Regions from separate parts of the Gluconobacter sp. DsW_058 genome, predicted to be linked through region 1. Evidence: riboswitches for the same ligand, from Rfam matches in the RefSeq annotation. Region 1 holds a riboswitch; each other region holds the start of a gene.
The links. Region 1 has a riboswitch for cobalamin ahead of HK24_RS12010 (DUF1636 domain-containing protein). Riboswitches for the same ligand answer to the same signal wherever they lie in the genome.
Positions count from the first base shown of each region.

Region 2: another riboswitch for cobalamin. It lies ahead of metE (5-methyltetrahydropteroyltriglutamate--homocysteine S-methyltransferase); the one in region 1 lies ahead of HK24_RS12010 (DUF1636 domain-containing protein).
Region 3: another riboswitch for cobalamin. It lies ahead of HK24_RS06720 (TonB-dependent siderophore receptor); the one in region 1 lies ahead of HK24_RS12010 (DUF1636 domain-containing protein).

Region 1 covers NZ_JOPH01000068.1:46,681-56,802, reverse strand. Annotated here, with positions in the region: gene cobJ (precorrin-3B C(17)-methyltransferase) at 1-458, opposite strand, end outside; gene HK24_RS12035 (precorrin-2 C(20)-methyltransferase) at 455-1,180, opposite strand; gene HK24_RS12030 (precorrin-8X methylmutase) at 1,177-1,818, opposite strand; gene cobG (precorrin-3B synthase) at 1,815-2,999, opposite strand; gene cobN (cobaltochelatase subunit CobN) at 2,996-6,364, opposite strand; gene cobW (cobalamin biosynthesis protein CobW) at 6,369-7,421, opposite strand; gene HK24_RS12010 (DUF1636 domain-containing protein) at 7,418-7,831, opposite strand; cobalamin riboswitch at 7,952-8,190, opposite strand; gene cobU (bifunctional adenosylcobinamide kinase/adenosylcobinamide-phosphate guanylyltransferase) at 8,228-8,788, opposite strand; gene cobT (nicotinate-nucleotide--dimethylbenzimidazole phosphoribosyltransferase) at 8,834-9,877, shown strand; gene cobS (adenosylcobinamide-GDP ribazoletransferase) at 9,874-10,122, shown strand, end outside.
Region 2 covers NZ_JOPH01000033.1:47,384-57,505, reverse strand. Annotated here, with positions in the region: gene HK24_RS06395 (bifunctional protein tyrosine phosphatase family protein/NAD(P)/FAD-dependent oxidoreductase) at 1-997, opposite strand, end outside; gene HK24_RS06390 (MBL fold metallo-hydrolase) at 1,039-1,965, opposite strand; gene HK24_RS06385 (peroxiredoxin) at 2,071-2,715, shown strand; gene HK24_RS06380 (helix-turn-helix transcriptional regulator) at 2,712-3,113, shown strand; gene HK24_RS06375 (hypothetical protein) at 3,210-3,467, shown strand; gene HK24_RS06370 (LacI family DNA-binding transcriptional regulator) at 3,610-4,698, shown strand; gene HK24_RS06365 (HAD family hydrolase) at 4,710-5,372, opposite strand; gene metF (methylenetetrahydrofolate reductase [NAD(P)H]) at 5,419-6,285, opposite strand; gene HK24_RS06355 (metalloregulator ArsR/SmtB family transcription factor) at 6,315-7,241, opposite strand; cobalamin riboswitch at 7,309-7,513, shown strand; gene metE (5-methyltetrahydropteroyltriglutamate--homocysteine S-methyltransferase) at 7,629-9,941, shown strand; gene HK24_RS06345 (M13 family metallopeptidase) at 9,985-10,122, opposite strand, start outside.
Region 3 covers NZ_JOPH01000034.1:2,143-12,264, forward strand. Annotated here, with positions in the region: gene HK24_RS06710 (TonB-dependent siderophore receptor) at 1-1,854, opposite strand, end outside; gene HK24_RS06715 (fumarylacetoacetate hydrolase family protein) at 2,154-2,999, opposite strand; cobalamin riboswitch at 3,154-3,356, shown strand; gene HK24_RS06720 (TonB-dependent siderophore receptor) at 3,447-5,672, shown strand; gene HK24_RS06725 (ABC transporter ATP-binding protein) at 5,675-6,433, shown strand; gene HK24_RS06730 (ABC transporter substrate-binding protein) at 6,430-7,383, shown strand; gene HK24_RS06735 (iron ABC transporter permease) at 7,384-8,376, shown strand; gene HK24_RS06740 (SDR family oxidoreductase) at 8,398-9,153, opposite strand; gene HK24_RS06745 (gluconate:H+ symporter) at 9,200-10,122, opposite strand, start outside.

The sequences.
Region 1 (10,122 bases):
GCCAACGTCAGACGCCGGCAGACTGTCTCCCAGGGCTTGAGATTATCTGACAGAGACATGACGCAGAAATCTCCCCCAAGAGGCGCGCCAATACGGGCTGCGGCCGCCAGAACGGCGGAAACACCGGGAATGACCGTGACATTCATACCATTCCATCGATCTGGTTCGTGATCGATGGCTTCAAACAGGGCACTTGCCATGCCAAACACGCCCGCATCTCCGCCTGACACGATCGCCACACAACGCCCCTGCTCCGCAAGTTCCAGGGCATGGCGAGCGCGATCCAGTTCGACACGATTATCCGATGGATGGCGAATGATATGCGCTGGCAGGTCCACACGATCCACGTATGGGCCATATCCTATAACGTCCGTTGCCTGAGCAAGTGCCTCTTGAGCCTCAGGGGTTCTCTGGCTGGGCTTTCCCGGCCCGAGACCAATGACGAAGATCCGGCTCACCGGACACCCCGGCGGCCTGGCAACAACGCCAGAGAGAAATAAGGAGCCGCACCGTCCATGTCATTCAACGGCAGAACACGAGCCTCTTCCTGCGTCCCCCGTTCCACATAGACGGCATCCTGCAATCGCCCCGCGCGTTCCAGTGCTGTGCGAAGCTTTGGAAGATTGCGCCCCAGTTTCATCACCACGGCTGCATCAGCCTGCTTCAGCCACTGAGTCAGATCATCTTCCGGCATAGTGGCAGGCAGGACGCACAGGACATCATCACCATGCGTCATGGGGAGTGCCGCCTGTGTCCAGCATCCACTCATTCCTGTGATTCCGGGGATGACTTCGCAAGGTCCGACAGGCTCAAGCCGATCAAACACATACATGGCGGACCCATACAAAAACGGGTCCCCCTCACAAAGAAGAGCAACGCTCCGGCCAGCTTCTATTTCAACCGCAATCTGCTTCGCACACTCATCGTAAAACGACGACATATCAGGATGATAGGACGGGTCATTAACGAGGCGCTCCGTCGTAAAGGGATACGCAAAACGCAGCTCTTTCGTGCCCGGCGTAATGTGCGAGTCAGCAATCTTGCGCGCATGACCCATTTTGTCATGACGGCAGAAATAGGCGATGACGGGAGCTGTTGAAATAACCCGCGCTGCCTTGAGCGTCATAAGTTCCGGATCACCAGGCCCTACGCCGACGACATAAACTGTAGCAGCTGTCATTCTGCCTCGCTGGCAAGGGCGTTCAGGGCAGCGGCAGCCATGGCGCTTCCGCCCAGCCGGCCACGTACGATGACATGCGCGAGGTCAGGGCGAGCCGCCAGTGCGTCCTTGGATTCTGCGGCCCCCACAAAGCCAACGGGCATACCGATAATTGCCGCGGGGCGCGGGCCACCTGCATCAATGAGCTCAAGAAGATGAAAAAGCGCTGTCGGGGCATTCCCGATCGCTACAACAGCCCCTTCAATCTGATCGCCCCAAAGATCAAGAGCTGCGGCAGAGCGCGTATTACCAATTTGTCTGGCAAGATCTGGCGTCCGTTCATCGCGCAACGTGCAGATAACGGCATTATTGGCTGGCAACCGGGCGCGCGTAACACCATGGGCGACCATCTCGGAATCACACAGGATTGGCTTACCCGCCTGCAACGCTGCACGCGCTTTGCTAACAAGATCAGACGTCATGGCGACTGATGCTGCGACCTCCACCATTCCGCATGCATGGATAATGCGCACTGCAATTTTGGACTGTTCAGGCGTAAAACCCGACAGATCGGCCTCTGCACGTATCGTTGCAAAGGACCGGGCATAAATGGCCGCGCCATCCCGAATATAATCGTAGGAAGAGGGTCCGGCGCTCAAACCTGTGTCTCCTTCAATTCATGACGCAACAAGGCCCGTATCTGCGGAATATCCCTGCCGTGCCATGATGGCGTATCTGTTGTGCGCCCATTGCGCACAACCTCATAATGCCCGTCATCGGCAACGAGCGTCATATCTGCCGCACGGGGATGCGCACACCCCTTTATGCAGCCTGAAACATGCAGCACACAGCCGGGCGGCACATCAGATGCCAGAGCCAAGGCTGTCCCGACAACATCTGCGGTTGCTTTCGCACATCCGGCACGGCCAATACAGGCTTCCACTCGCAACAATGGATCTACCGAACTGGTGATGAAGCCGGGCCACGTTCCGTCCTGCTGTGGCAGAAGAACACTACGCCAAGGTGTAATCCGCAGACGTGATGTCCCGGCGAGTTCGGCAAGAATCTCAAAGTCTTTAGCATGGCATCGGCCGAATGGCACACCAACGCCCATGACCTTCCCCGGCAATGGCCCTATGAGAGACACCGGACGAGTACCCTGCGGTTTGCAAGGAATTCCCTCTAGCCCGCCCTTCGCGAGGACGAATGCTGCTGTATCGGCGTCTCGCGATGGTCGGCCAAGGTCAGAATTTTCTGCACAAATCCGGGACATCACCACGGCTGCTCTGACAGCCCGAGCGTTATCCAGCACTCCGGTTTCCATAGCACCACAGACAACTGACCATCCATCCGGGCGGGACTGAAGGGCAATATCCGCTGATAACGTGCCTTCTGGAACATACCCGCCACCATCAACGGCCCAACCGAACTTGCCGCTCAGCGCCGACAATGCGTTTTCCTCAAGAAGCGCCGTCTGAAGCGACTGGGCGACGTCCAACGTCTCCGGATTACATGCAGGATCCAAGCCAGCAAGGGGTGAAACCAGAATGGCCCTTCGGCGCTCTTTTGCTGGATCAGGATCTACGAGCCCTTCTGCCAGTGCGCTTTCTAACGCGAGTTTTGCACTCGTCGAAGAAAATCCTCGCAACTGCACGTTGCCACGATTGGTCAGTTCAACAACGCCGTTTCCGAAACGTCTTGCCAGCTCTGCAATAGCCAGCACTTGTTGCCCCTCAAAACCGCCGAGCGGGGAACGGATACGGACCAGATATCCGTCTCGTGCTTCCATCGGCGCGAACATATCCGGACACCAGCCGCGAACAAGGGGGGGAACTGTCATTCGCTCCCACTCTCCAACATCGCAGAGACGCTATTCAGGCGCGGGTGCCAGAGGCCTCGACGGATCATATCCTGGAACCGCGTGCGCATTGCCTGACGTGCCTGAGGGTTAGCGCTTTTCAGGAAAGCATCACAGGTGTCATCGCCAAGCGTTGCGGCAAATACCAAGTCAAACTGTTGGTCAAACCGAACAGAAAGGGTCGAGGCAAAAGCGCAGAGCGCGTCCAGTCCCCGTGCAATTTCGGCGCCTCCCCGATAATCATGCCGCTGCATCCCTGCCAGCCAACGGGGATTGGCCAGACGCCCTCGAACGATGCGCTTCACTTCGTTTTCAACTCTCCGAAGACGGGGCGCGTCCGCACGGGACGTATCGCCATGCCAAAGGACGGGATCAGCCCCTAGCAAAGCAGCCGCCGCTGCAAGTCCACCCTCATGAGCAGCAAAATCCGGGCTTTCGAGAATATCCGTCTCTGCATGGTCCTGCACATGCAGGATTGCATCTGCCCGTGCCAGATTTTGGGCCAATGCTGCGCTGCTACGTGTCCCGTCACGACCGCCACCATACATCCAGTCGTTGCCATCCAGATAGGACTGGCCAAGATCAGATCGTTCTTCCCAGTTACTCCGCGTGAGAGCGTCTTCAATGCCTGTCCCGTACGTACCGGGCGCTGCACCAAAAATCCGCGCTCCAGCAATTTTTCGGGCCTCACCCTCCAGATTTCTCACACGGGCAGACAACGGGTTCCATTCCTCGCCTTCCTCCAAACAGGAAACAGCTTCAACCACCTGATCGAAAAGAGAAATCTGTGCCGGAAAAGCGTCCCGGAACAATCCTGAAATTCGAAGTGTCACATCGACACGCGGACGATCGAGAACAGCCAGCGGTGTAATTTCAAATCCAGATACCCGACCGCTCGACGCATCCCACGTGGGGTCAACTCCCATCAGGATCAGAGCCAGCGCCAGATCCTCTCCCCCCGTGCGCAGGGTGGAGGAACCCCACAGATCTATAACGATGCTTTGAAGCGGCTCGCCCTCGTTCTGCAAATGACACAGCAGGATCTGCTTTGCCTGCGTTCGGGCAAGCTCTACCGCAGAAGCCGTGGGAACAGCTCTCGGATCAAGCGTGAAAAGATTGCGGCCGGTCGGCAGAACATCCACTCGCCCACGTGTCGGAGCACCGGACGGTCCGGGTTGAATGAACCGTCCTTCCAGCCCAGCCAGAAGTGCATTCATTTCCGCATCTGCGCTGGCTTCGATCAGAGTAGCAACCGTTTGCTGGGGCACCTGTGCGACAGAAGACACCATTTCGGCCAGTTTCTCGGCATGAGGTGCTACTTGACCAAAAACATGCAGACCATCACGGATCTGAAGGTCCTTCACATCACAGAGATAAGCATCCAGCCGCGCCAGAGCCTCTGCTTCGTCGCCTTCCCCCGCTTTGACACCACTTTCGCTCAAAAGCCCCATTCGCGTGGCTCGGTCCAGAATATCACGCTTCAGAATGGCGCCACGACGCCTGTCCAGACCATCCGCCTCTGCAAACTCATCGATCAGTTGTTCCAGCTCTGCCATGTCCGGATCAAGTCCGGCCTTCATAACAGGCGGTGTCATATGTCCGATGGTGACTGCGCCGAGACGACGTTTCGCCGAAGCTGCTTCTCCCGGATTGTTGACGATAAAGGGATACAAAACCGTCAACGCGCCGCGAAGAACGGCGGGAGCGCACTGATTGGAAAGCGCTACAGCTTTTCCGGGAAGCCATTCGAGTGTGCCATGCGTTCCAAGATGAAGCATGGCATCTGTCTGGCAGACATGACGTAGCCAGAGGTGGAACGCGATATAGGCATGGCGTGGGGGTGTATCAGGGTCGTGGTACTGGGCTTTACGATCCTGCGCGCTGCCACGATCGGGCTGGACAGCGACTACGATGTTACCAAGCGCAACGAATTTAAGACAAAATGAACCGTCCTGAACGGCAGGGTCTTCCGCAGAGGTTCCCCAACTCTGGGTCACAGCGTCCCGGAAGGGGACGGGCAAGCGCGCAAAGAGTTCGTTATAATCGTTCAGAGACAAACAGGGCTGTGGCAGGTCTTCACACAAAGCCTCCACCAACGCCCTACTGGCGGGTATTTTCGCAGCTCCACCGTCATACCCTGCCTGTTTCAAGGCCTGCAGGATGGATTCAAGGCTGGCAAAAGTATCTAACCCGACGGCGTGTGCAGTCTGTCCATCCGCACCGGGATAATCAGAAAGGACAATCGCAAGACGCTTCTCGCGCGGAGGTGTTTTCTTGAGCCTTGCCCATGCGAGAGCTTGCTCTGCGACAGCGGCAATACCCGGTTGAAAGGGCATGTGCCTTGCCGCATCCCCCGGGACTGTCTCGGATTTGAAGGAGATCGGAGACGAAGAAATTCGCCCATCAAGTTCTGGCAAAACGACCTGCATCGCGAGGTCGGATTGTGATAAACCGCGCCCGCTCTCAGCCCAGGCCGAGGCTGTCACACCAGGCTGCAAAACCTGAAGAACCGGAACAGCAGCAACATCAAGAGGAGATGCCCCCTCTTTTCCGCGTGCAGAAAAGAAGGTCGCGTTCAGAATAATGTCTGGCAGAGTTTCAATCAGGCGGCTTTGAATCCACTCGGCAACATCCGGGTTCTTCAGCGATGCGACATATAGAACATCTGTCGCGACCCCGGACTTTTCCAGTTCATCGGCAAGACCGTCAATCGCTGCTGTATCGGCAGCCAGAAGGTGAGCGCGGTAGAAAACGATTGTGGCTCTTAAAAGAAAATCCGCAGTCGTCTGGCGATAAATTCCAGCCGGGGGAAGCGCTGCGGGTTGTCCTGAAACGTCTTCTCCATGCCCGGCAAGATAAGCCATGAGCAAAAGGGCGCGACGCGCATTCTCAGGACCACCTTCCCTCAGAAACCCCGTGAGTCTGGAATGGTTTGCTGCTTCGATGCTGGACCACTCTCCAAGCCGTGCATCCTGACGGGCATCTCCGGGCAACAGAGCCAGTGGAATGCTGTTCCTGCTACAAAAATTCCGGAGTTCTTCCGCCCCATAGCGCCAGTAATCCACCCCACCAAGAAGCCGTGCGATGACGCAGCGGGACGATGCTATGGTCTGCTCAACGTATAAATCGACCGACATGGGGTGTCTGAGGCGAGCAAGACTGACCAGCCGCAGCGAAAAACCTGCGCCGTTTGGGGTCTGCTCATTCAGACGGGAATAGGCCCTCTCAAGCGCCAGAAGATCGCTATCCGAGAAGGACAGAAACACGACGTCAGCAGGCGCATGACCGAGATCCTCGGCCACGTCCTGATCGTCTATTCCGTGTCGTTCCCGGACAAGCAGATGCATCAGGTCAGTCCGCCAGCAATGCGGCTTCGATGGCTGCGCGATCCAGGCCTGTCTGGCCAATTACAACGAGGCGCCCGTCCCGGCCTGCATCTGCGAGAGGCACATCAAATTCATGACGGAAACGGGTCCCGACACCCTGCACGGCCAATCGCATTTTCTTACCCTGCACGGCTGCAAAGCCTTTCATACGGAGGATATCGAATTGCCCCGCAACCTCGCTCAAGCGCTTGAGCAACGCTTCAGCACTTTTCTGCTCCGGAAGGACTACGACGAAACTCTCGAAGTCATCATGTTCGTGGTCATCTGCGCCATCATGATTGGACGGGCGCGCTTGAAGATCGTCTTCGGCACCGGCACCAATTCCCAGCAGAACAGCGGGGTCCAGTCGTCCCTCTACTGCCCGCAGCGTAATAACTTTCCGCGGCACGGCCTCGGTAATGCCCTTCTCAACCGCATCAATCCCGGCTTCGTCCAGAAGATCAGTCTTGTTCAGAACAATAAGATCCGCCGCATTCAGCTGGTCTTCATAGACTTCAGCCAACGGATTATCGTGATCCAGAGAAGGGTCAGCCGCCTGCTGTGCGGCAACAGATTCCGGATCGTCCGCAAAGCGACCAGCGGCGACAGCAGGTGCATCCACCAGCGTAATCACACCATCAACGGTCATGCGGGTACGGATCCCGGGCCAACTAAATGCCTTGAGAAGGGGCTTGGGCAGCGCAAGGCCAGATGTCTCGATCACGATGTGCTCTGGCGGATCAGGACGATCGATCAGAGCCTCCATGGTCGGAATGAAGTCGTCTGCAACCGTGCAGCAGAGGCATCCGTTGGTGAGTTCGACAATATCCTCGTCAGCACATCCTTCGATCCCGCAGGACCTTAGAATTTCACCGTCAATCCCAAGCGAACCGAACTCGTTCACGACGATCGCGATACGGCGCCCATCAGCCTGTGCGAGAAGGTTTCGCAGAAGGGTTGTTTTCCCTGCCCCCAGAAAACCCGTGATGATCGTAACCGGAATCTTGCGACCGGAGCCTGAAACAGTCTGGGACATCATGAAAGTTCCTGTGAAGCAGACAATGAAGATGGAAGACGGGCGATAACCATATCAGAAAGCGATGCGGGTCGCTTTGACGGCATCACTGTTCCGGTTTTCGATGCTCGGTAAAGCTGAAGGTAAGCCAGCAGGTCAGACAGCTTTTCCGGACCAAGTTCACCTAGAACAAAAGTCCATTTTTCCGGCATGGAAAGCGTGGCCATACAGCCTCGGCTACAGGCTGCCATACATTCAACGGGCTGGACGCTGAAATCACCTTCAGCAGCCTGGTCAAGCAAGGCATCGTAGAGCTGTCGCCCCTGAACAGGGTCATTCCCGACCGGTAGACCGCGACGACACGTCACACAGACGTGGAAAACTGGCGAAACGGATGATTGGCCCGCTTCAGCATAGGGCAGTGGATCTGCCATGGTTTCGTCTCTCTTGCAGCCACAACGGCATAACAAAAGGCGCGATGAAAGGCCTTCGCAATCGCGAAAGTGACACGCACATGATGGCGCGCCCTCACAGTCCGGGCACCCCGCCGGATCATGACACTTGGCTCAGATGGCAGGTCTCCTGACTCACGGCCGAGGCACCATTGGCACCTCCTCTCCCACCGGGCCTTCCCAGATCGAAATCCAGTGGCTGCCTTTCCTGAAAGAAAGACTGGCAGGACAGAAAACCGTCCACAGTTGCGGGGGCAGTGCCGGGTTTGACCTACTTCTAAGGCCGCACCAGCTTCCCTTTTCATCCTCTTCTCAGAGGAACCATCAAACCCTCTCCTATCTCTGGGATGAAAGCGTGTCAAAGCCCGGGAAATGGGCTCATTTCATTTTCAAAGACAAACCCGCCGCCACAAACAGCACTTCTCCGGCGACTGCGGCGATCTTCTGATGAAGAAGACCCGCTTCATCGCGGAAACGACGAGCCAGGGCATTGTCCGGGACAATTCCGAGCCCTACCTCGTTGCCCACAAGAACGGTACGGCCTTTCCGTGTTTGCAACGCCTCGAGAAGATCTTTCGTCGCGGCGTGTATATTACGGTCTTCCAGAATGAGATTTGTCAGCCATAAAGTGAGGCAATCAATCAGGATCGGCGCGCCCTGCTCTGCCTGTAAGGCATCTGCGATATCAAATGGCTCTTCAACTGTACGCCACCCTTTGTTCCCACGGGTGGTACGATGCAAATCTATCCTGGCCTGCATTTCTTCATCAAAAGCCCGACCGGTCGCGAGATAAACCCAAGGGGCCGGAAGACCAGTGATGATTGCCTCAGCGATCCTACTTTTTCCTGACCTGGCGCCCCCGAGGACCAGTGACACATCCGGTAGTCCTGTTTGCGTGATGGTCTGTGCCACAATGTCTCCTGCGCCTTCTTCTTGCATGGTCCCTGATAACAGCACAAAAGACCTGTCATGCCACCGCACATCATGCCCTCGTCCTGTCAGCCCCCTTTCGCCAGCATGGCAGAACTTCGCACTGCCTGCCTGTCACTTCCAGACCCCGACCCAAAAGTCGCCGCCCTGATAGCGGAGCGAGACGCGACTCTGACCAAACCTCCCGGCAGCCTCGGGCGGTTGGAAGAGCTGTCCATTTGGCTCGGTGAATGGCAAGGCCATCAGAAACCAACGCTAGAACAGGTTCAGATAACGATTTTTGCAGGAAATCATGGTGTGGTCCGCCGGGGGGTATCTCCGTGGCCTTCGGATGTTACGGCCCAGATGGTGTCGAATTTCCAGAGTGGCGGCGCAGCAATCAATCAGCTTGCCCGGAATGCTGGTGCGGACCTTGCTGTTGTGCCCGTCCGAAATCTAAAGGCCACAGCAGATTTTACCGCGACCCCGGCTATGGGCGAAGACGAATTTCTCGATGCGGTCTCGGTCGGATACACCGCCGTATCCCCCACGCTGGATCTGTTTTGCCCCGGCGAAATGGGTATTGGCAACACAACCCCCTCCGCCGCACTTTGCGCAGCACTCCTGGGGGGTACAGGCGCGGACTGGGCAGGACGTGGCACGGGTCTCGATCAGGGGGGCGTCAATCTCAAGGCTTCTGTGATTGATGAGGCTCTGTGTCTGCACGCGGCGTCACTTAACGACCCCTTGGACGCCGCACGTTGTCTGGGTGGTTACGAACTGGCCGCCATACTCGGAAGTGTTCTGGCCGCCAGACACCATCGTATCCCGGTTCTGCTTGACGGCTTCGTCTGTACCGCAGCCGTGCTGCCATTGATCAAATTGACCGCCTCAGCACTCGACCACACACAGCTCTCGCATTGTTCCGCTGAGGCTGGTCACCGCAAGCTGGCAGATGCCCTCAGGCTGAAACCAATACTGGACCTAGGCTTGCGCCTTGGAGAGGGATCGGGGTCTGCCGTTGCCATTCCCGTCCTCAGAGCGGCATTGGCCTGCCACAACGGTATGGCGACGTTCGCAGAGGCTGCTGTTTCCCAATCAGACGTCTCCATTCAATGAGGCTTTGGCGCACCATTCGAGAAGACATCGCCTGTGGTGCGGGCCTGCTGACCCGCCTTCCCTTGGGATGGCTGCGCGTCAGCGGACAGGACTGGTCTCTGGCGCGGTCTGCCTGGTGCTGGCCCCTGGTTGGGGCGCTTGTCGGTATTCTCAGCGCATCAGTGTTCTTGCTGCTGAGCGCCTTGAGTGTTCCCCCTCTGGTAGCCGCAGCCTGGAGCGTCGGCCTACAAGTTCTCTTAACCGGA
Region 2 (10,122 bases), on a different contig from region 1:
TTTTCAGAACGCCCCGACGACGCCAGGCGTCACTGGCCAGATACATGGCTTTTTGTGGAGCACCGGCGCATTTGATAGGCATAGGCGGCTGCGTAAAAATAGCCTTGCCGCTCTTGAGCTTCTCAACCAGTTGCCACGTGTAAGGCGCCAGATCAAAGCGATAGTTGGACGTCACCCCGTTCTTGCCCAGCGTTTCGCTCAGGCCAGGGATAGCGTCCCAGTTCAAGGAGATGCCTGTCGCTACAATCAGCGCATCATAGGACAGAACCGCGCCATCCTTCAGGACAACCTCACGCGCTTCGGGGCGGAAAAGTTCAACGGACGTTTTCAGCCAGACAGCACCCTTGGGAATCAGGTCCTGTTCCCGACGACGTGTCTGGGATGCCTTGAAAACGCCGCCCCCTACGAGGGTCCAACCCGGCTGATAGAAATGCTCTTCTGAGGGTTCAACAATTCCCAAAGCCAGAGCAGAATTGCGCTTGAGCAGACTGGCGGAGGCGGAAAGGCCACCCGCACCGCCGCCGATAACCAGCACCTGAAAATGCCGCGCGCCTTCACGTGCAGCCATGGTCGGAGCTGGCACAGCATCCAGGCGCGACTTCAACCCACCCAGATCAATACCGGCACGCGCGGCATCTGCGAGAATTTCCGCAGCAGGACGCGTACCAGCTTCTGCGAGAGCCCAGATCTGGGCAGCCCGTGTTCCTGACCGACAATAACCCACAACCGGAGCCGGAAGAGACGCCAGTGCCTCTCTGGCCTGCAAAACCTGAGCATCGCTTGGCACCGTTCCCGCCTTCACAGGAATTGCAATAAACGCCAGACCTTCCGCCTTTGCGACAGCTTCGACGGCCGCCGCATCCGGCTGATCCGGCGCTTCACCATCCGGGCGAAACGAAACGATGCTCCGAAAACCTTCGGCCTTAAGATCCGCAACATCCTGCGGCGTGACCTGAGGGGAAACAGCGTAGCGATCCGTTAAAGACGTGGTTGGCATGACGTGCTCTCCGACAAAAATATCTGAATCGGTCAACCGGCTCAGAGGCGATTGACGGGTATCTTGATGTAGCTGATGCCGTCAGCCTCTGGTTCTGGCATATGACCGCCACGCATATTGACCTGCACTGACGGCATCAGAAGCTTCGGCATCGCCAGAGTGGCGTCACGCGTTGTGCGCATCGCCACGAAATCGTCCTCGCTCACACCATCATGAACGTGAATATTATGGGCACGTTCCAGAGCCACAGTGGTCAGCCATGCGTAGTCCTCGCGGTCCGGCGCTTTATAGTCATGGCAAAGAAAGAGGCGCGTTTCTTCCGGAAGGGACAGAAGCCGACGGATGGACTGGAAAAGCTGACGGGCATCCCCGCCGGGAAAATCGGCACGTGCGGTCCCGAAGTCCGGCATGAAGATCGTATCGCCCACAAAGGCGCAGTTTCCGATCACGAACGCCATGTCTGCTGGCGTATGACCTGGCACATGCAAGACCGTGACCGGCAAATCGCCAATGGAAAATGTCTCGCCATCCTGGAAAAGATGGTCAAACTGCGATCCGTCCCGCGCAAAACGCGTACCCGCGTTAAAGATTTTCCCAAATACATTCTGGACGCGCACGATGTTCGCGCCAATTCCCAGTTTTCCGCCGAGCTGCTCCTGAAGCCAAGGCGCTGCAGACAGATGGTCGGCATGCGCATGGGTTTCCAGCTGCCAGTCAACAGACAACCCTTCCCGGCGCACATACTCTACAATCGCCTGTGCAGAACCATTGGATGTCCGACCCGCAGCAGCATCATAGTCCAGCACGCTATCGAGGATCGCAGCGCGTTTGGTAATCGGGCAGTGAACAACGTGACTGGCTGTATTTGTCGCTTCATCAAAGAACGTGCAAACTACAGGGGATGGAACCTCACCACTCTGCACACGTCCAATCTGGGCAGTTGCAGCGTCAATGGCAGCATCAGGCATGGCGTTTTCACCTCTGGAGTTACACATTTCCAAGAAAACAATTATGTGTTTAATAAAGTAATAAACTATCAACAGTCAAGACCCGGACAGGCTGGATACAGCATCATGACAGGCCCACTCACTGAAGACTCCGCCTTTTTCCCCCTTCGCATAGGCGACGAGGCCCCCGATTTTACGGCACGCACGACCCACGGTGAATTCGTACTGAGTTCGCTAAGAGGACGCTGGGTCATGCTGTTCGCCCACCCGGCGGACTTCACACCCGTTTGCACGAGCGAGTTCATTGCCTTTGCCAAAGTAGAGACCTTTTTCCGCGAACGGAACTGCATGCTCCTTGGGCTTTCCGCAGACAGTCTTCCCGCTCATCTGGCGTGGATTACGGCCATTGAAGAACGCTTCAATGTCCGCATTCCTTTCCCGATCGTTGAAGACCCCTCCATGGAGGTCGCCCGCGCCTACGGCATGATGGATCTGGAAGCACAGGACAGCGCCACGGTACGGTCCGTCTTTTTCATTGATCCGACGGGAATTATTCGCGCCATCCTGAGCTATCCTGCCAGCGTTGGCCGGTCAGTGGCCGAGTTGCAGCGTATGCTTTCCGCCTTGCAGGAAGTAGATCGCTCCAACGTGCTGACACCGGAAGGCTGGCAGCCTGGACAGGCCGCTATTGCCCCCCCTCTTCAGACCCAGGAAGCAGTTCAGAAAGCAGGTCCGAACTGGTTCCTTCAGCCGAAGAAGCCGCGCCCATGACTCTTCTCGCCCTCGAAGAAAGCCGAAATCTTGCTGAATGGCTGCGCCTGCTCGCGCAGCCTCAACGCCTCATGATCCTGTCGGCCCTGCTCGATAGCTCACATGCTGTCAGTGAAATCGAAACCATGACAGGTATTGGCCAACCAACACTGAGCCAGCACCTCGGCACCCTCCGCCGCAGTGGGTTGATTGAGTCTCAGCGAGAGTCCCGCGCCATCAGCTACTGCATGGCTGATACGCCTGATGCCGCTCGCGCCAGAATGCTCATCATGACACTCCGCCCTGACGGACTGGCAGTCTCACCAACAGCTACAGCCCCTTCACGCAAACCCGGTGCCCAACGCTCTTCCCTGGAAGGCGCAAGGTTTGCGCGCATCGTCCGTCCGCTCTCCCGATGACCAGAACCCGGCTTGCACCGCACCCTGTTTCACCGTGCGAGCCAACGGAAACTGTGCTGCTTTTCAAACGCTTTTAGATGGAAAAGGAGAAGGCCCATGACCCGATATCTGATGCTTCTGGCCTGCCTAACTGGTTTTGCCACCCTGTCTGGCTCGGCGTCAGCCGCGACACGCGATGAGCAGAAACAGGCCTGCCAAGGTGATGCCATCCGCCTGTGCACGTTTGCCATCCCTAACGAAGCCAAGATTACAGCCTGTATGAGAAAGAAGATGGATAAGCTCAGCCCAAAATGCCGGGCGATGTTTGAACCAGCTCCGCAGAAAAATACTGCGACAACAAAGCCAAAAAACTGAGACGTTTACCCTCTTGTCGTAATCGTGAAGATGGGCAGACAACGTTCAGACCAGCATTTACCTGAGGCACCTGCATATTAGGTGCCTTCGCGTTCTTCCGTCAGGATTGCACGAAGGCAGCGTTTTCATTATTGGATAACATATGAAAACAACCCGTCAGTACGGTCGTCGCAAGGTTACGCTCAAGGATGTAGCGGCACAGGTCGGGGTGTCCCACACGACAGTCTCGAATGCCTATATCCGGCCGGGCCAACTCTCGGCTGCGCTGAGGGAAAAGATCTTCGCAGCGGCCCAGGAGCTTGGATATACAGGCCCTGATCCAGCAGCGAAACAGCTTGCAACCGGGCATTCCGGGGCACTGGGCTTTCTCTTCAGTGAAGATCTCCCATACGCATTTTCTGATCCTGCCGTTCTCGCCGTCCTGAACGGCGTCGCGAAAAGCTGCGACGAAATGGAAACGGATCTGGCCCTGATTTCAGCAGGCAGCAGCCTCCGTAACATGAACACACCTGTTTCGCTCGGCAATGCTGCGGTCGACGGGTACATCCTTTATTCCGTGGCCCCCGATAGCCGGTGCGTTTTGATGGCGCAGCAGCGGAACGTTCCGCTCGTTGTGGTGGACCAGCCCCGTTTGGACAACGTGCCATATGTCGGCATTGATGACCGTGGAGCCGCCTACAACGCGGCAAAAACGCTGCTTGAGCTAGGACACCGTCGCTTCGGTATCCTGTCTCTCAAAACAGCCCATGACGATTATTTCGGCATCCTGACAGCCAAGCGTCGCGCCAATATTGCACACAGCACGATTGCCATGCGTCTGGAAGGGTACCTAACAGCTCTTCAGGAAGCTGGCATTGCCCCTGAAAACGTGCCGGCTTGGGAAATTCCGATCAACTCTGAAGAGTCCGGTGCTGAAGGCGCGCGCTTCTTGCTAAACCGGCAGAATGCACCGACAGCAATTCTGGCAATGAGCGACCGCGTTGCAATTGGCGCCATGCAGACAATCCGTGCGGCGGGTCTCAGCATTCCTGAAGACGTGTCGATTTTTGGATTTGATGACATTCCTGCCGCTGCCCTGTCGGACCTCAGCACAATTCGCCAGCCTCATGAGCGCAAAGGTATGGAGGCAGTCCGTCTCCTGACCCAGCAGGACGGCCGCCAGAACAAGAACGTCATTCTGGAAACAGAACTCGTCGCTCGCGGCAGCATTGGTCCAGCCCCCAAGGGCTGAACCACACTGTATTAGCGGGCGACGTTCAGAAGCCCGGCAATACTGTCGATCTGGAAATCCGGCTTCAGGTCAATGCACTGCGTTGCAGACCCGTGCCCATAACTCGCCCAGCAGGATGCAATGCCACTATTGCGGGCAAATCCAAGATCTGCCGCCGTGTCGCCAACCATCAGAAAATCCGATGCGGGGACTTCCGGAAACAACGGCCGCACACGGTCTGTCATGACCCGGGGATCCGGCTTGTGCGGGTAGTCTGGTTCGGACGCAATCACATTGCTGATCCACCCACCAAGCCCGAAGCGCTCGATACTGGCATGAACAGTTGGAGCATGCTTGTTGCTGAGAATTACCAGCGTTGCCCCGTCAGCCTTAAGATCGTCGAGCACTGACTTCACCCCGTCAAACAGGACGGTCTCTTCCTGATCGGCTTTAGGGTAATAAGCCCGATAATGACGAACAAAAGCCTGTGCATCATCAACATCACTGTCGGGAACGATCGCCTGAAACAGCGTCTGAAGGGTCCCACCCTTTGAAAGCTGATGCTTCAGGGCGTCTGATGAAGGGCCCTTGTAGCCGCTGGCTTCAAAGGCTTCCTTCAGGCTGCGAAGAATGGCCGGCTGCGTTTCCGCCAGAGTACCATCGTAGTCGAGAAGAACGATCGGGAATCTTGTCATTCTCTTTTGTCACCCCGTTTAAGCAGGAAATCCAGCCCTCTCCGCTTTAGATCGGACGTCGCCCGAGAAGGCGGCAAAGGGCTGATGCTGTATCTGCATGATTCAACGTATAGAAATGGAATTGCTCCACCCCTTCAGCTTTCAGTGTCTGACAAAGCCGGTCTGCAATCGTGGCCGCGACAAACGCCCGCGCCTGGGGCATTTCATCCAATCCATCGAACAGGTCGCGCATCCACTTCGGCACGTTTGCACCACACATATCGGCAAACTTCCAGGCCTGCGCAGCACTTCCAACCGGAAGAATACCCGGCACGATCGGCCGCTCGATTCCAATGGCCGCAGCGCGGTCCCGGAAGCGTAGAAATGTGTCCGCTTCGAAGAAGAACTGCGTCAAAGCCCGGTCCGCACCCGCATCAATCTTCGCTCGCAGATGCTCCAGATCCGACTGCGGGCTAAGCGCGGCAGGATGCGTTTCCGGATATGCCGCAACGGAGATTTCGAACGGCGCAATCTCCTTCAATCCGCGCACCAGATCCACAGCCCCCGCGTAGCCTTCCGGATGAGGCTCATAGACGCCCCCGGCTGACGGCGGCGGATCACCACGCAAGGCCACGATGTGCTTCACACCGGCCTCCCAGTACGCCTGCGCCACGGCATTGACGTCTTCTTTGGAGGCTCCCACGCAGGTCAGATGCCCAGCCATTGGCGCGCCAGTTTCCCGAACCATGTCTTTCAGGGTGGCCAGGGTGCGGTCCCGTGTTGACCCACCTGCCCCATACGTCACGGACATGAACTGCGGACCAAAAGCAGCTAGCGTTTTTGCGTTTTCCAGCAGCGTGGCGGCTGCCTTTTCCGACTTTGCAGGAAAAAACTCGAACGAAATTGCGGGCAGAGGCCCTGTCTGTGCGGGCATCACGCCAGCTCCTTATTCAATAATTCAGCTTAGTTGGGGCGTTGGCCGAGCCAGAGTTTCACAGTCAGTTCGCCTTCAAGAGCCACTGGCTCTGCGGGAACCAGACCAGCAGCGCGAAACCACGTCGCCATCTGCGCATCGGTAAACCCAAGCCGGACATGCGCATCCCGTGTGCGAAGTTCTTCCCGGTTATGGGAGGCAAAATCGATAATTAGTAAGCGACCGTTGGCATCCAGAATACGCGCGGCTTCCGCAATTACAGCAGCCGGATGCTGTGCGTAGTGCAGAACCTGATGCATGACTGCGACATCGGCTGAATGCTCCGGCAGCGGAAGGGCCTGAAAGTCCCCCTGCCGCAGATCAGCCTGCTCAAGACCAACTTCCGCAAGCTTGGTCCGCGCCAACCGCAGCATGGAGGGACTGCGATCAAACCCGATGACTGTCTGGGTGCCGCTTCCCAGCAGTTCCATCATGCGACCTGTTCCCGTGCCTATATCCACGAGCCGGCCGATCGGAGATGCTGAAAGCGTCTTTACGATCGCTGCTTCGACCTCCTGTTCGGACACATGCAAGGAACGCAACGCGTCCCATTCTGCCGCGTGGGTTTCAAACCAGTCTTCCGCCGCGAGCGCACGAACATCCCGAATGGCCTGCAAGCGAATACGATCCGCACGGATTTCCGCCGGTTCCCGCGCAGTCCATCGATCCAGCGCCATAAAGACAGGCTCCAGACGTTCCAGAACACCCAAAGTCAAAAAAACCCAGCTTCCTTCCTTGCGGCGCTCAATCAATCCCGCATCTGCCAGGATCTTCACATGCCGTGACACGCGGGGCTGACTTTGCCCGAGCACCTGCGCCACCTCGCCGATGGACAGTTCCATCTCGCGCAGAAGGGCCAAAATCCGCAGACGGGTCATGTCTGCCAGTGCCTGGAAAATGATGAGGGCCTGTTCCATATGGATTTACATATAAGGAGTTCTTTATATGAGCAAGAGCTATTGACTCTTTTTCGGAACATGCGGCAGTCATAAGGCTTGTCATGGTTCCACGTCGGATGTTCACGCATCCGGCGTGGCTAAGAGGGAAGCCGGTGCAAAGCCGGCGCTGCCCCCGCAACTGTCAGCGGCGAGTGCCGATTCCACACAGGCCACTGGGCGAAAGTCCGGGAAGGCGGAATCAGCGCGAAGACCCGTAAGCCAGGAGACCTGCCACGACACATAACATCCTCCGGCGGGGCGTTCCGGACGGGTCACGCATGTCTCCACGCCGCACATTTCCTGTTCGGGGCGTGAATGATCCTGCATGCCCTGCGAGCGCACTGCCACGAACCTGTCGAGGCTTTCATGACCGTCCGCGTCGCAACTCTGGGCTTTCCGCGTATCGGCACCCGCCGTGAACTGAAAACCGCTCTTGAACAGTACTGGGCAGGAAATTCTTCCGCCAATGATCTGCTTTCCACCGCCGCGTCCCTTCGGGCGTCAGCCTGGCAGCGCCAGAAAGACCTCGGCGCAGAGATCATCCCTTCCAACGATTTTTCGCTTTACGATCATGTGCTGGATACATCCGCAATGGTCGGTGCTGTTCCCGCCATTTACGGCAACGTGCAGGGCAAGGTGGACTTGGGAACCTACTTCGCCATGGCGCGCGGCTCCCAAACGACATCCGAAGAGTGTGGCTGCGGTCATGCTCATGGCGCACCTCAGGACGTTCCCGCCGCCGAAATGACCAAGTGGTTTGACACGAACTACCATTACCTTGTCCCGCAATTCACAGCAGACCAGACGTTCCGCCTCGCCTCTACAAAAGCGGTGGAGGAATATCATGAAGCCAAGGCGCTTGGGATTGAGACACGCCCCGTTCTGCTCGGACCTGTCAGCTTCCTGCTTCTGGGAAAATGTGACGGCCCGGCGTTTGATCGCCTTGATCTGCTCCCTGCCCTGCTGCCCATTTATGAACGGGTTCTGAACGCCCTCCGCGCAGAAGGCGCAGACTGGGTTCAGATTGACGAGCCCTGCCTTGTTCTGGATCTGCCGGACAATGCTGCCGCAGCTTTCAAAACGACCTACAACACTCTGACAGCCGCTGTTCCAGACCTCAAACTGATGCTCGCCACGTATTTCGGTGCGCTCGGAAACAATCAGGACATCGCCCTAAGCCTGCCAGTTCACGGCCTGCATGTGGATCTTGTCCGCGCTCCCGAACAGCTTGCATCCATTCTGGAAAAAGCACGACCTGACCTGCTGCTATCTCTGGGCGTAGTGGATGGGCGGAATATCTGGAAGGCCGACCTGAACGCGCTTCTGGACCATCTTGAACCACTGGCGCGCCAGCGTGACCTCATCCTTGCTCCGTCCTGCTCTCTCCTCCACACACCCATTGATCTGGAACGGGAGACAGATCTGGACGCGGATGTGAAATCCTGGCTCGCATTCGCCGTTCAGAAAATCGAAGAATTGTACACACTGGCACGCGCCCTGAATGAAGGCCGGGGCGCTGTGCAAGCCACTTTAGCCGAAAACGCTGCGGCTCTTCAGGCACGTCGCTCTTCCACGAAAATCAACGATCCTGCCGTTCAGGCACGCTCTGCAGATCGCAACCCAGCTCTCACCCAGCGCCTTTCCCCCTTCCCCGCGCGCCGTCCATTGCAACAGTCCAAACTCAGGCTGCCGCTTTACCCAACGACAACAATCGGGTCCTTCCCCCAGACGCCGGAAGTCCGCAAAGCCCGTGCAGATCATGCACGAGGAGAGCTCTCTTCCGAGGCTTACGAAACCTTCCTGCGGGAAGAAACCGCCCGGACCATCCGCTGGCAGGAAGAGATTGATCTTGATGTGCTGGTGCATGGCGAGTTTGAGCGCAATGACATGGTGCAGTATTTCGGGGAGCAGCTTTCCGGCTTTGCGTTCACGAAGCACGCCTGGGTTCAGTCCTACGGGTCCCGCTATGTCCGGCCACCCATCATTTTCGGGGATGTGTCACGCCCGAAAGCCATGACGGTTGAATGGTGGGAATATGCCCAGTCCATCACCAGCCGCCCGATGAAAGGTATGCTGACGGGGCCTGTCACGATCCTGAACTGGTCTTTCGTGCGAGACGATCAACCGCGTGCGGAAACATGCCGACAGATCGCTTTCGCGATCCGGGATGAAGTGTGCGATCTGGAAAAAGCCGGGGGCGGCATCATCCAGATTGATGAAGCCGCCTTGCGTGAAGGCCTGCCGCTCCGTCGCGCAGACTGGCAATCCTATCTGGACTGGGCCGTGGAGAGCTTCCGCATTTCAGCCTCGGGTGTGCAGGACGCCACACAGATCCACACCCATATGTGCTACTCGGAATTCAACGATATCATTGCCGCCATTGGCGCAATGGATGCGGATGTGATTTCGATTGAAACCGCCCGCTCCCGCATGGAACTACTCGATGCGTTCGCAGCCTATCGCTACCCTGCGGAAATCGGGCCGGGCGTTTACGATATCCATTCCCCACGCGTGCCGTCTGTCGAGGAAATGGTGGACCTGCTTCGAGCTGCCAGCAAAACAATCAGCCCGGATGTCCTTTGGGTCAATCCGGATTGCGGACTAAAAACCCGCAAATGGCCGGAGACGAAAGCTGCGCTCCTCAACATGGTTGCGACAGCCCATTATATGCGTCCGTAAACCAGCGAGTAGATGGGGTGAATCACCACCCCATCATACGCAATTACCAGATTTTGACGCGCTGATCCGGTGTGAGATAGAGCTTGTCACCCGGCTGTACATTCCAGGCCTTGTACCAGAGATCCACGTTGTGCATCGGGATGTTTACCCGAGCTTTCGGCGGCGAGTGCGGGTCGATAAC
Region 3 (10,122 bases), on a different contig from region 1:
CTCAAGAGGACGGCCAATCAGCTCTGCTTCAGCACCTTGGCTGCGTGTCTTGCCTGTCGCGACGTAGCAGTCATCCACGCCACCGGGTCCACAGATAGCGCCGATGGTGCCGTTATAGATGGCTTCGTTTTTCTGAATAATTTTGTAGCCAGACAGGGTCATGCCCAGGTGCCCGTGGAAGAACTCTCCCTTGATACCACCTTCGAGCTGATTGCCTCGGACCGGTGCGAGGCGGCCGGTGGTATCAAACGCAGACTGAGGCGAAAAAGTCGAAACGTAGCTGACATAAGCCGTGACATTCGGCCACAGGTGCAGAACGCCGCCGATGTAAGGGGTCAGGATGCCCTGCTGGTCGATATCGGTGCTGGTGGCACCAACAGTTGGGGAAATACGACGTGTCTTGCTGACATACCCGCTCACCCGGCCACCAATCAGGATGGAAAAGCGTGAAACAGGCTTGATCTGTGCCTGACCATACACGCCCCACTGCGTGGATGGCTCCCAGTAGCGATTGGTAATGGTAGGGAGAGCCAGAGACGGAATGGCATTGTTCGCATTAATCGGGATACCGGCGAGCGCCGTGTAGGTCCGGGAGTTTGCACTGGCACCGCCGCCTTCATAGAGATAGCGATCGTAGTTCGCTCCCATCATCAGAACATGTTTCTGCCCGAAGAGGTGAAGCGGCCCGGTGACGTATGCGTCCAGGCCATCATTCGTCTCGTCATACCGTGTATTGGCTGCGACGAAATTGCCAGTCTTTGCGGACGCGTTATACGCGTTGAGATAAGCGTATTGGAGTGTGGTGGCTGCGGTTCGGTGACGGTAGTTGAGGCGCCCGCGCCAGCCATGAGAGAAAAGATGCTCCAGTTGTGCTTCAACTTCAGTCATCGGGACTTCGGATTTGCCCCAGTTGGCCCCCACCAACGTGCTCGTCGGCAGATTCAGATCCGCGCCATTACTGGCACGGGGAAGCCCCATATAACGGGTTGTATCGTTGCTTTGAGACGTCACGGAGACTGTCAGGGTGTCATGGCGCGTTAAGTGCACATCTGTGACGCCATAAATCGTCCAGCGACGATCATAGGCATTGTTGTAGAACTGGTTGCGGTCGGTGCCTGCGACGACAAGTCGGGCTGAGACAATTTTCGAGTGCGCGAGAGGGCCGCCGACATCAAGGGTGGCATGGTAATTGTTCCATGAGCCAGCCGAGAATGACGCATTGCCCTGAAAGTCATCAGTCGGGCGCTTGTGGACGAAATTGACACTCCCGCCGGGTGTGCTGGAGCCTTGAAGCATGCCGTCTGGTCCACGCAGGACTTCAATACGATCATAGATGGCCAGATCATACTGTTGGCTTAAAGTCAGCCCACTCATAGACGGAACACCGTCATACTGAGCCTGTAGCGTGAAGCCTCGGGCAGTGTAACCCCCCGTTCCGTCGCCATACATATTGACGTTCACGCCCGCGACCTGTTTGAGCGCAGCATCAACCGTATTGAGGTTCTGGTCTTTCATCTGCTGGCTGCTGAGGACCGAGATGGATTGTGGAACGTCCAACGGTTTGAGGAGCATTTTCGTCGTGGAGACCGCAGAAACCGTGTAAGTGCCGGTACCATCCGTAGAGGCATTGCGGCGATGACCCTGCACCAGAAGCTGCTCAATGCTGCCGGGGGTCTCATCTTCTTGTGACGCGTGTTTCTGTTGCGTGCTCTGCGATTTTGGTGAAGCGGAACGTTCCTCTTTAAGACCGGTCGTTGAAGCTGATTTCTTACGAACTTCTGGAGATACGTCATCAGTGGTCGCGGCAAAGGCGCCATTCCACGTACCTGACAGCAAAAGTGCTGTAAAAAGCATTGGGCCTAGATGTGTACGTTGAGGAACGTTCGACGCTGGAAGTCTCATGGAAAGGGCTAACTGCCTCCTGGAAAATGAATTTTCACGAGAATTTCAGCTGACTTTCCCGTATTTCTAAAGTTACAAATGATATTCATTCTCAGAAACTTCAATCTTTAATTCACGCACCTTCGCAGTTGTTACATTGTAGGCAGCATTCCTGCGATGTTGAGCGGGCAAGTCGTTCGTACAAAAAATAATTATGAAAATTGGTGTTTTTCAAGAATCGCTTCGTAAAAGACGTTTTCCTGTCGAATCAGCTAAGAACTGGCCTTCACGGTCTGCCTTTGAATGCCAAGCCCTTCGATTTCCAGCTCTACGACATCCCCTGGTTTGAGATAGACTGGGTGAGGCTTGATGCCCATTCCGACGCCGGCAGGTGTGCCTGTGGCAATGATATCGCCCGGCATCAGGGTCATGTAGTTGCTGACATGTGAAATGATGCTGCGGACGTCAAAGATCATGTTGGAGGTATGCCCCGTCTGCCGACGGTGTCCGTTGACATCTAACCGCATGGAGAGCGCTTGCGGATCGGCGATCTCATCGGTCGTCACAAGCCATGGTCCCAAGGGCCCGAATGAGTCGCAGCCTTTGCCTTTGTCCCACTGGCTTGTCTGCATCTGAAATGAGCGTTCAGAGACATCATTGGCGACACAATATCCCGCAACATGCTCCAAAGCCTTCTCCGGGGAGACGTAGGACGCTTTTGTGCCAATAATGACTGCGAGTTCGACTTCCCAGTCCAATTTGGTGGCATGTTGGGGGATCAGAATACCATCGCTCGGACCCGTCAGGGCAGAGATGGCTTTCATGAAGACGATTGGCTCTGAGGGGAGGGGAAGGCCTGCTTCCTCGGCATGATCCCGATAGTTCAGGCCAATGCAGATATACTTTCCGGCACCTGAGAACGGAATACCGTAGCGTGGTGCTTCTGAAACGACAGGGAGAGTGGTCGGATTAATCGCCCGCAAGGCGTCCAGCTGCTCTGGAGACAGGTGGGCAACTGTAATATCAGGCAAAATCCCTTTGAGGCTTCTCAGGATGCCAGTGTCATCAATGAGTCCAGGTGTTTCTTGATCCAAGGGACCAAAACGACAGAGCTTCATCCTGCGACACTTTCTGTCCAGAATAGGAAAGCATGAGATTAGGCATGTTTTGGTTCCTCTTCCAAGGGATTGAGGGGCCTCCATTGTTCAAATTGATAACTTCAGTTATTAATATGTTATAACATACGTGTTTGACTATATGGGAGTTTCGGTTATGCCCCTGCTCAATGATGGTTCCCCGGAAGGGGATGAAAAGGGAACGCAGTGAAATGCTGCGGCTGCCCCCGCAACTGTGAGCGGTGAGGCTGATCACGATGGGTTCCGGGAACCCGGCCACTGGGGCGTCAGCCTTGGGAAGGCTCGCGATCTGCCGATGATCCGCAAGCCAGGAGACCTGCCATCGAAAATGGTCATGGACGAAGCGAAAGGGCGGGGTGCACCGGACGCAGCAGGATGTTTTTCCTGCTCATCGTAGTGACGCATTGTTGAGTGAAGTTTGCGTTATCCATGAGGAAAATCAGTTTTGTCGGTGTGTTGCCCGTCGCGGCATTGACCGTTTTTCAGCCCGCGTTCGCCCAGACAGAAGACGTCAGGAAGGCGGCAGCCAAAGCGAAAGAAGAGCACATTACGGCGCACGGTCGGGCGCAGCCGCTGAAGGATAGTGCTGTTATCGGGGGCAGACTTGGGCTGACAGTTCAACATAATCCTACGACGATCAATGTGATTCAGCGCAGCGTGATGGAACAGCGCGGCTATGTGCACGCTGAAGACGCCGCAGACAGTGCACCGGGCGTTTCTTCCGGTGGATCGCCAGGAAGTCCGGCGCAGATGATGATGCGCGGCTTCAGCGGAAATCAGGTTCTGATCCTGCGAGATGGCATTTATTATGGCCCGACCACGATGGTGAACCGTCCGCTCAACAGCTTCAATCTTGAGAGCGTTCAGGTTCTCAAGGGGCCGTCGTCTGTTCTGTACGGGCAGGGCGCTGTTGGCGGCACGGTGGACATGCGAACGCGTGATCCTGCGTTTGATGGGCCGCATGCCAATGCTCTGGTATCTTATGGCAGTTTCAATACGTGGAATGCTGGCGTGGGCGGTTCGGTTCCCATTACCGACACTTTGGCCATTCGAAGTGATTTCAGTCGTACCTCGTCTGATGGATACGTTGCTGGCGCAGATCCACACAGCAACGATTTCACGACAACGTTGCTCTGGCACCCTTCGAAGAAATTTACAGCCCGCTTTGGCGTCGACTATCTGACAGATCGCTTGTCGACGTACTATGGAACCCCTTTGGTCCCGCTGGCTCAGGTCCATGATGGCGTAGGTGGCCTGCTGTCGTCTTCCAAGGGATTAGGCGTAAGCCGGTCATCGCTCTGGCGGTATTACAATGCCAAGGATGCAAAAGCTGGCTCGGTTAATGTGACTCCGACGCTCCATCTGACGTGGCAGCCAACGGAGAACATGACGTTCCACAATAAAACCTATGTCCTTTATGCCAAGCGCAACTGGAATAACGCTGAATCCTACAGCTATATCGGTTCAGCCGGGCAGACGGACGCAGCGGGAAATGCCATTGCACCCGGTCGGGTCGGCCGGGATCGGTTCTATGTTTATATGAACCAGCATCAGGTTGGTGACACGCTGGATGGCCAGTTTGATTTCCACGTTTTCGGAATGAAGAACCGTCTGGTCGTCGGTGGAGACGCGTATTATGTGCGGCTCATCCGGAACCGTGGTTTTCCGGACGCGACATATGCGGACAGTGTTTCTCTGAGTAGTCCTGAGAGTACGGCCGTCGGAAGTTTTGCTGGGGAGTATCCATATACAAAATCTCCCACGACCATGGTGGACGCAGGCATCTTTATGGAAGACGTCCTGACCGTGAGGGACAATCTGCGTGTAGTGGGTGGATTTCGCTATGACTGGCTGAAACTGGACCGCCAGAATTATAGCCAGTCCGGTGCGTTCAATCCTGCGACCAGCTTTAAGGGGAACTACAATCCTGCCAACTTCAGGATTGGCCCTGTTTATGATCTGACAGACAACATCAGCCTCTACGGCGTGTACACAACGGCTGAAGATCCGCCGGGCTCCAATATCTTCCTGGTTAATAAAGGCCAGTTTTCACGCTTGAGTCAGTCCAGGCAGGGAGAAATCGGCGCCAAGGGTTCTTTCTGGAAAGGGCGCCTGTCCTCTACGCTGTCTCTGTACGATATCAGCCGTACCCGAGTTCTCGTTGCCACCGGTGTGGACAGCGTGGCAACTGCGGGCGTTCAGAAGTCACGGGGTGTGGAATGGCAGGGGGACCTCACGCTGGGCAAACACTGGAGCCTGTCGGGAAATGTCGCCTATACGTGGTCTCGTTATGGATCATTCCATCCCTCAGCGTCAGTGAATGCTTCCGGGAACGAGGTCCCGAACGTTCCGGCTGTAACGGCCAACCTGTGGGGTGTCTGGTCCCGGGTTGCAGATCTGCCGGTCGATCTGGGGGCTGGAATGCGTTACGTATCTGCCCGCAAGGGCGATTACGCCAACACCCTGAGTCTGAAAGACTATGCGCTCGTCAATCTTTTCGCGGCATGGCATGCCTATAGCGGCGTGACGGTTTATGGCCGGGTAGACAATGTAGGCAACAAGCACTTCATCCAGTGGGCTGACACCAGTTATCCGAGTGAAGTGATGCTGGGGGCGCCGCGGTCCTTCTCGATCAGTGTTCAGGCCGGTTTCTGATCGTGTCTGAGGTTGTGCTTCAGACGCATGGTGTCGGGTATGACCGCATACTCTCTTTGACGGATTTCTCCGTCAGGGAGGGTGAGCATGTTGCACTCATTGGCCCGAATGGTGCAGGGAAAAGCACGCTTCTGAGGCTCCTCGCGGGATTAATTTCGCCCACGGAAGGGGAGATAGTTCTGGAAGGAACGCTGCTCAGTACCCTGTCCAGACCAGCGGTAGCGCGGGAGATTGCGTGGCTTTCCCAGACCGATGATGTAACTCCTGAATTCATAGTTGAGGATTATATCGCACTTGGTCGTCTCCCGTTTCGGGGCACTGTCCAAGCGCAGCAGGATACTGCGAATCTGCAAACAGCAATCCAGTATTTCCGTGTCGAACCTTTTTTAAAACGGCCGATTTGCAGTCTTTCTGGTGGTGAGCGTCAGCGTGTGATGCTGGCGCGATGTCTGGCCCAGACCCCCAAAATACTGTTGCTGGATGAGCCCACGAATCACCTGGATCTTGCGGCCAGAGCAGAGCTTCTAAATCTGCTTCGTGACCTCCCTCTGACAATCGTGGCCGTCCTGCATGACCTGTCTTTCGTGCCTGATTTTGCGCCGAGAACTCTCTTGATGAGGGACGGAGAAATCATTTTGGATGGGGCGTCTTCTGAGGTTTTGCTCTCTTCGGAACTAGGGTGTGCGTTCGGCTTGAATGTTCATTCCGTTCAACTGGATGATGGCAGCACGACGTTCGTTTTTAGGCCGCGAGGCGCATGAAAACGCCTACCTTTATGCTGTTTCTGGGGTTCTGTGGCTTTGCCGTGCAAACGGCCTTCGCCTACCCGGTTACCGTGCAGAGCTGCGGGAAGCCCGTAACGATCACGCATCAGCCAGAGCACGCTGTCATCCACGACGTTAATATGGCGGAAATGGCTTTTGCTCTGCATTTGCAGCCCTATATTCGTGGTTTGACCGGGATATCAGGCTGGAACAAATACACACCGGGTTTCAAAGCTCAGCAAGGTGATATCCCGGAAATTGCAACTCACTATCCCAGTCTTGAACAATTGCTTGATGCCGGAACAGATTTTTTCTTTGCAGGCTGGAATTATGGGATGCATGTCGGTGGAGATGTGACACCCGAGACCTTGGCAATTCAGGGTATCCCGACGCTTGTTCTGTCTGAAAGCTGCTTCCGGGCCGGACACTCTACAGCTCTCCCGACATTAGACCTTCTGTATGGCGACGAAGAAAAACTTGGACAGGTTTTCGGCCGGGAGCAGCAGGCTCGGCAATTGGTCGAAGGCTGGCAGAGGCGCGTTCAGCACATTCAGGATCGTCTCAAGGGCCATCACCCGTTACGTGTTTTTCTCTATGACAGTGGACGCGACCGGCCATTTACAGCTGGCCAATATGCCCTTGCGACAGAGCTGATCCGGCTGGGCGGGGGCGAAAATATTTTTCGTGATTTACCAACAAACTGGGGTGCTGCTTCGTGGGAAAACGCGGGTTTGCGTGATCCTGAAGCTATCTTGGTGATGGATTACGGGGCAGGTGTTTCAGACAGTCTGAAATTTCTGCGAAGCCAGCCATTGCTGATGGAGAGTACGGCCCTGAAGACAAACCGTATTATGGTTGTGCGCTATGATGAAATGACGCCGTCTCCCGCGAATATCGATGTGATCGAAAAAATTGCAGCCTTTCTCCATCCGGACGCAGCACCTTAGATGAAGCGTGTTCTTGGCATCAGCGCTTTGCCGGCTCTGAGTGTGCTGGCATTTTTGGAAGTTACGCTCGGAAGTGCTTCTCTTCGCTGGCATTCGTTGCACGCGGGACTTTTGGCCGGTCCAGCCAGCCATGATATTGCCGCCCGGATTATCTGGTCCCTGCGAATGCCAAGGCTGGTTCTGGCTTTCTTGACCGGAGCAATTCTTGCCGGTGCAGGGGCACTTCTTCAGGCCGTAACCCGCAACCCCTTGGCAGATCCGTTTCTCTTCGGGTTGTCCTCGGGCTCAGCAACAGGGGCTGTTGCTGTCATCGTATTGTTGGGGGACGTTTTCGGCGTCTGGACGATCGCTTTTGGTGCCGTCGGTGGGGCATTTCTGGCAACCTCAGCACTTCTGTTGCTGGTATCGTTTAGATCCCGGTCTGGCGCACGGGTCTCAACGGAACGGATGCTGCTGTCTGGACTGGCGATTTCCTTCGTCTTCTCTACTCTGACAAACCTGCTGATTTTCTGGGGTGACCGTAATACGGCGCAATCCGTTCTGTTCTGGACGATGGGCAGTTTTTCCGCCGCTCGCTGGTCGGCCCTGCCACTTGTCGTGTTGGGGCTTCTGCCCGTGATCTTCGGTAAATGGGCTTTTGGCGCTGATCTGGATGCCTTGATGGCCGGGGAGGAAACCGCAGCGTCCCTTGGGGTGCAAACAAGAAAGCTACGGCTTTGTGTTCTTGCCCTTTGCGCGTTTAGCTGTGCAACGACAGTGGCTTTGTGTGGGCCGATCGGCTTCGTCGGACTGATTGTGCCTCATCTCATAAGGCCCATCTGGGGACGGTCTGTTCAGAATATCCTTATCCCCGCTATGGTCGCGGGGGGGATGCTGACAATCCTTTCAGATCTTCTCAGCCGCTGTCTTTTGCCGTCTCAGGAGCTGCCAGTTGGGATAGTCATTTCTGCGATAGGTGCTTGTTTCCTGATGGGGCTTCTGACACGGCGTTGATGTGTATTTGGCGCGTTTGCTTCAGAGAGACACCGTGATACCGCCGTCCACATACAAAACATGGCCACTCACAAACGAAGATGCGCCGGAAGCAAGGAAAATACAGGCCCCTGTCAGCTCATCAAGCTGTCCCCATCGACCCGCAGGTGTGCGCTTCTCCAACCACGTTGAAAATTCTGCATCATTTACGAGTGCAGCGTTGAGCGGCGTATCGAAGTAACCCGGCGCAATGGCATTGCACTGAAGGCCGTGTCTTGCCCACTCGGTCGCCATCCCCTTAGTCAGATTCCCTACGGCACCCTTGGTGGCCGTATAGGGGGAGATATTTGGGCGGGCGAGGGCCGTCTGGACGCTGGCAATATTGATGATCTTACCCTGCCTACGGCCTAGCATATGTCTTGCAACAGCCTGTCCAACATTGAAAATGGAGGTCAGGTTTGTTTGAAGAACCTTCTGAAACATTTCTGGTGGGAAGTCTTCCAAGGGCGCGCGGTGCTGCATTCCTGCATTGTTGACCAGAATATCAATAGGCCCGGTATCTTCTTCAAAGCGATCGATTGCCGTTCGAACAGCTGCATGGTCGGTCACGTCAAAAACAAGTGTCTCGACACCTCCCAGTTCCTCGGCTGCGGCCGAGAGTTTGGAAGCATCCCGCCCATTCAGAACAACTTCAGCGCCCGCCGCTTGCAGGCCTTTGGCCAGACTGAAGCCGATACCTTGAGACGATCCCGTAATCAGAGCGCGACGTCCCGTCAGGTCAAAAAGAGATACACTCATGGAAAATCCTTCTTCCTTTGCTGTGTCAGCGCTCTGTCAACGCGGATCAGATGAACATTGAAATACCAACGCAGAAGACCAGTCCCAGAACGGCAATGATCGTTTCCAGAACTGACCAGGTCTTGATTGTCTGCGGCACGGTCAGGCCAAGATATTCTTTCATCTGCCAGAAGCCGGCATCGTTCATGGGGCCGAAAGCCACGGACCCTGCGCCGGTGGCAATCACCATGAGTTCTGGCGATACGCCCTGCGAGTGCGCGAGGATCGGACCCGCGATGCCGGAGGCCGTACTCATTGCAACGGTAGAAGACCCGCAAGCGACGCGGACGATCGCGGCCAGAAGCCATGCGAGCACGAGAAGTGGAACGTGCGCGCTGACGGCAGCGTCCGTGATGGCTTTCGAGACGCCACTATCAATGAGTTCACGACCAAAGCCCCCGCCTGCACCCACCAGAAGCATGATCAGGGCCGTTGGGCCAAGACACTCATTGGTGAAGCGAAGAATGGTTTCTCGTGAAAAGCCGCGGGCTAATCCTAGCACGTAAAACGACATGACGGTTGCCAGAAGCAGCGCAATGTCCGTGTTGCCGATGAAGTGCAGGAACATGTTTGGTGCGCTTCTCGGAGTCGTAAACATGTCTGCGGAAGAGCCGATCAGCATCAGGATGACCGGGCATGTGATGGTCAGGACCGTAACCGTAAAGCCTGGGAGGTTTGTCGGGATTTCACGCCGTACAAACTGTTCTGCCAACGCATTTTTTTCTGTGATCAGAACACGGGGGCTGATGAAGCGCGCAAATAGCGGGCCTGAGATGGCCGCAATCGGTGTTCCCAGCAGAACGCCCCAGAAGATCGTTGTTCCCGTGTTGGCGTGATAGGCCGAGAGGGCGAGCAGCGTTGCCGGGTGAGGCGGGATCATGGCGTGCGTAACGGAAAGCGCCGCCCCCATGGGAAGGGCCACTCGCAGCA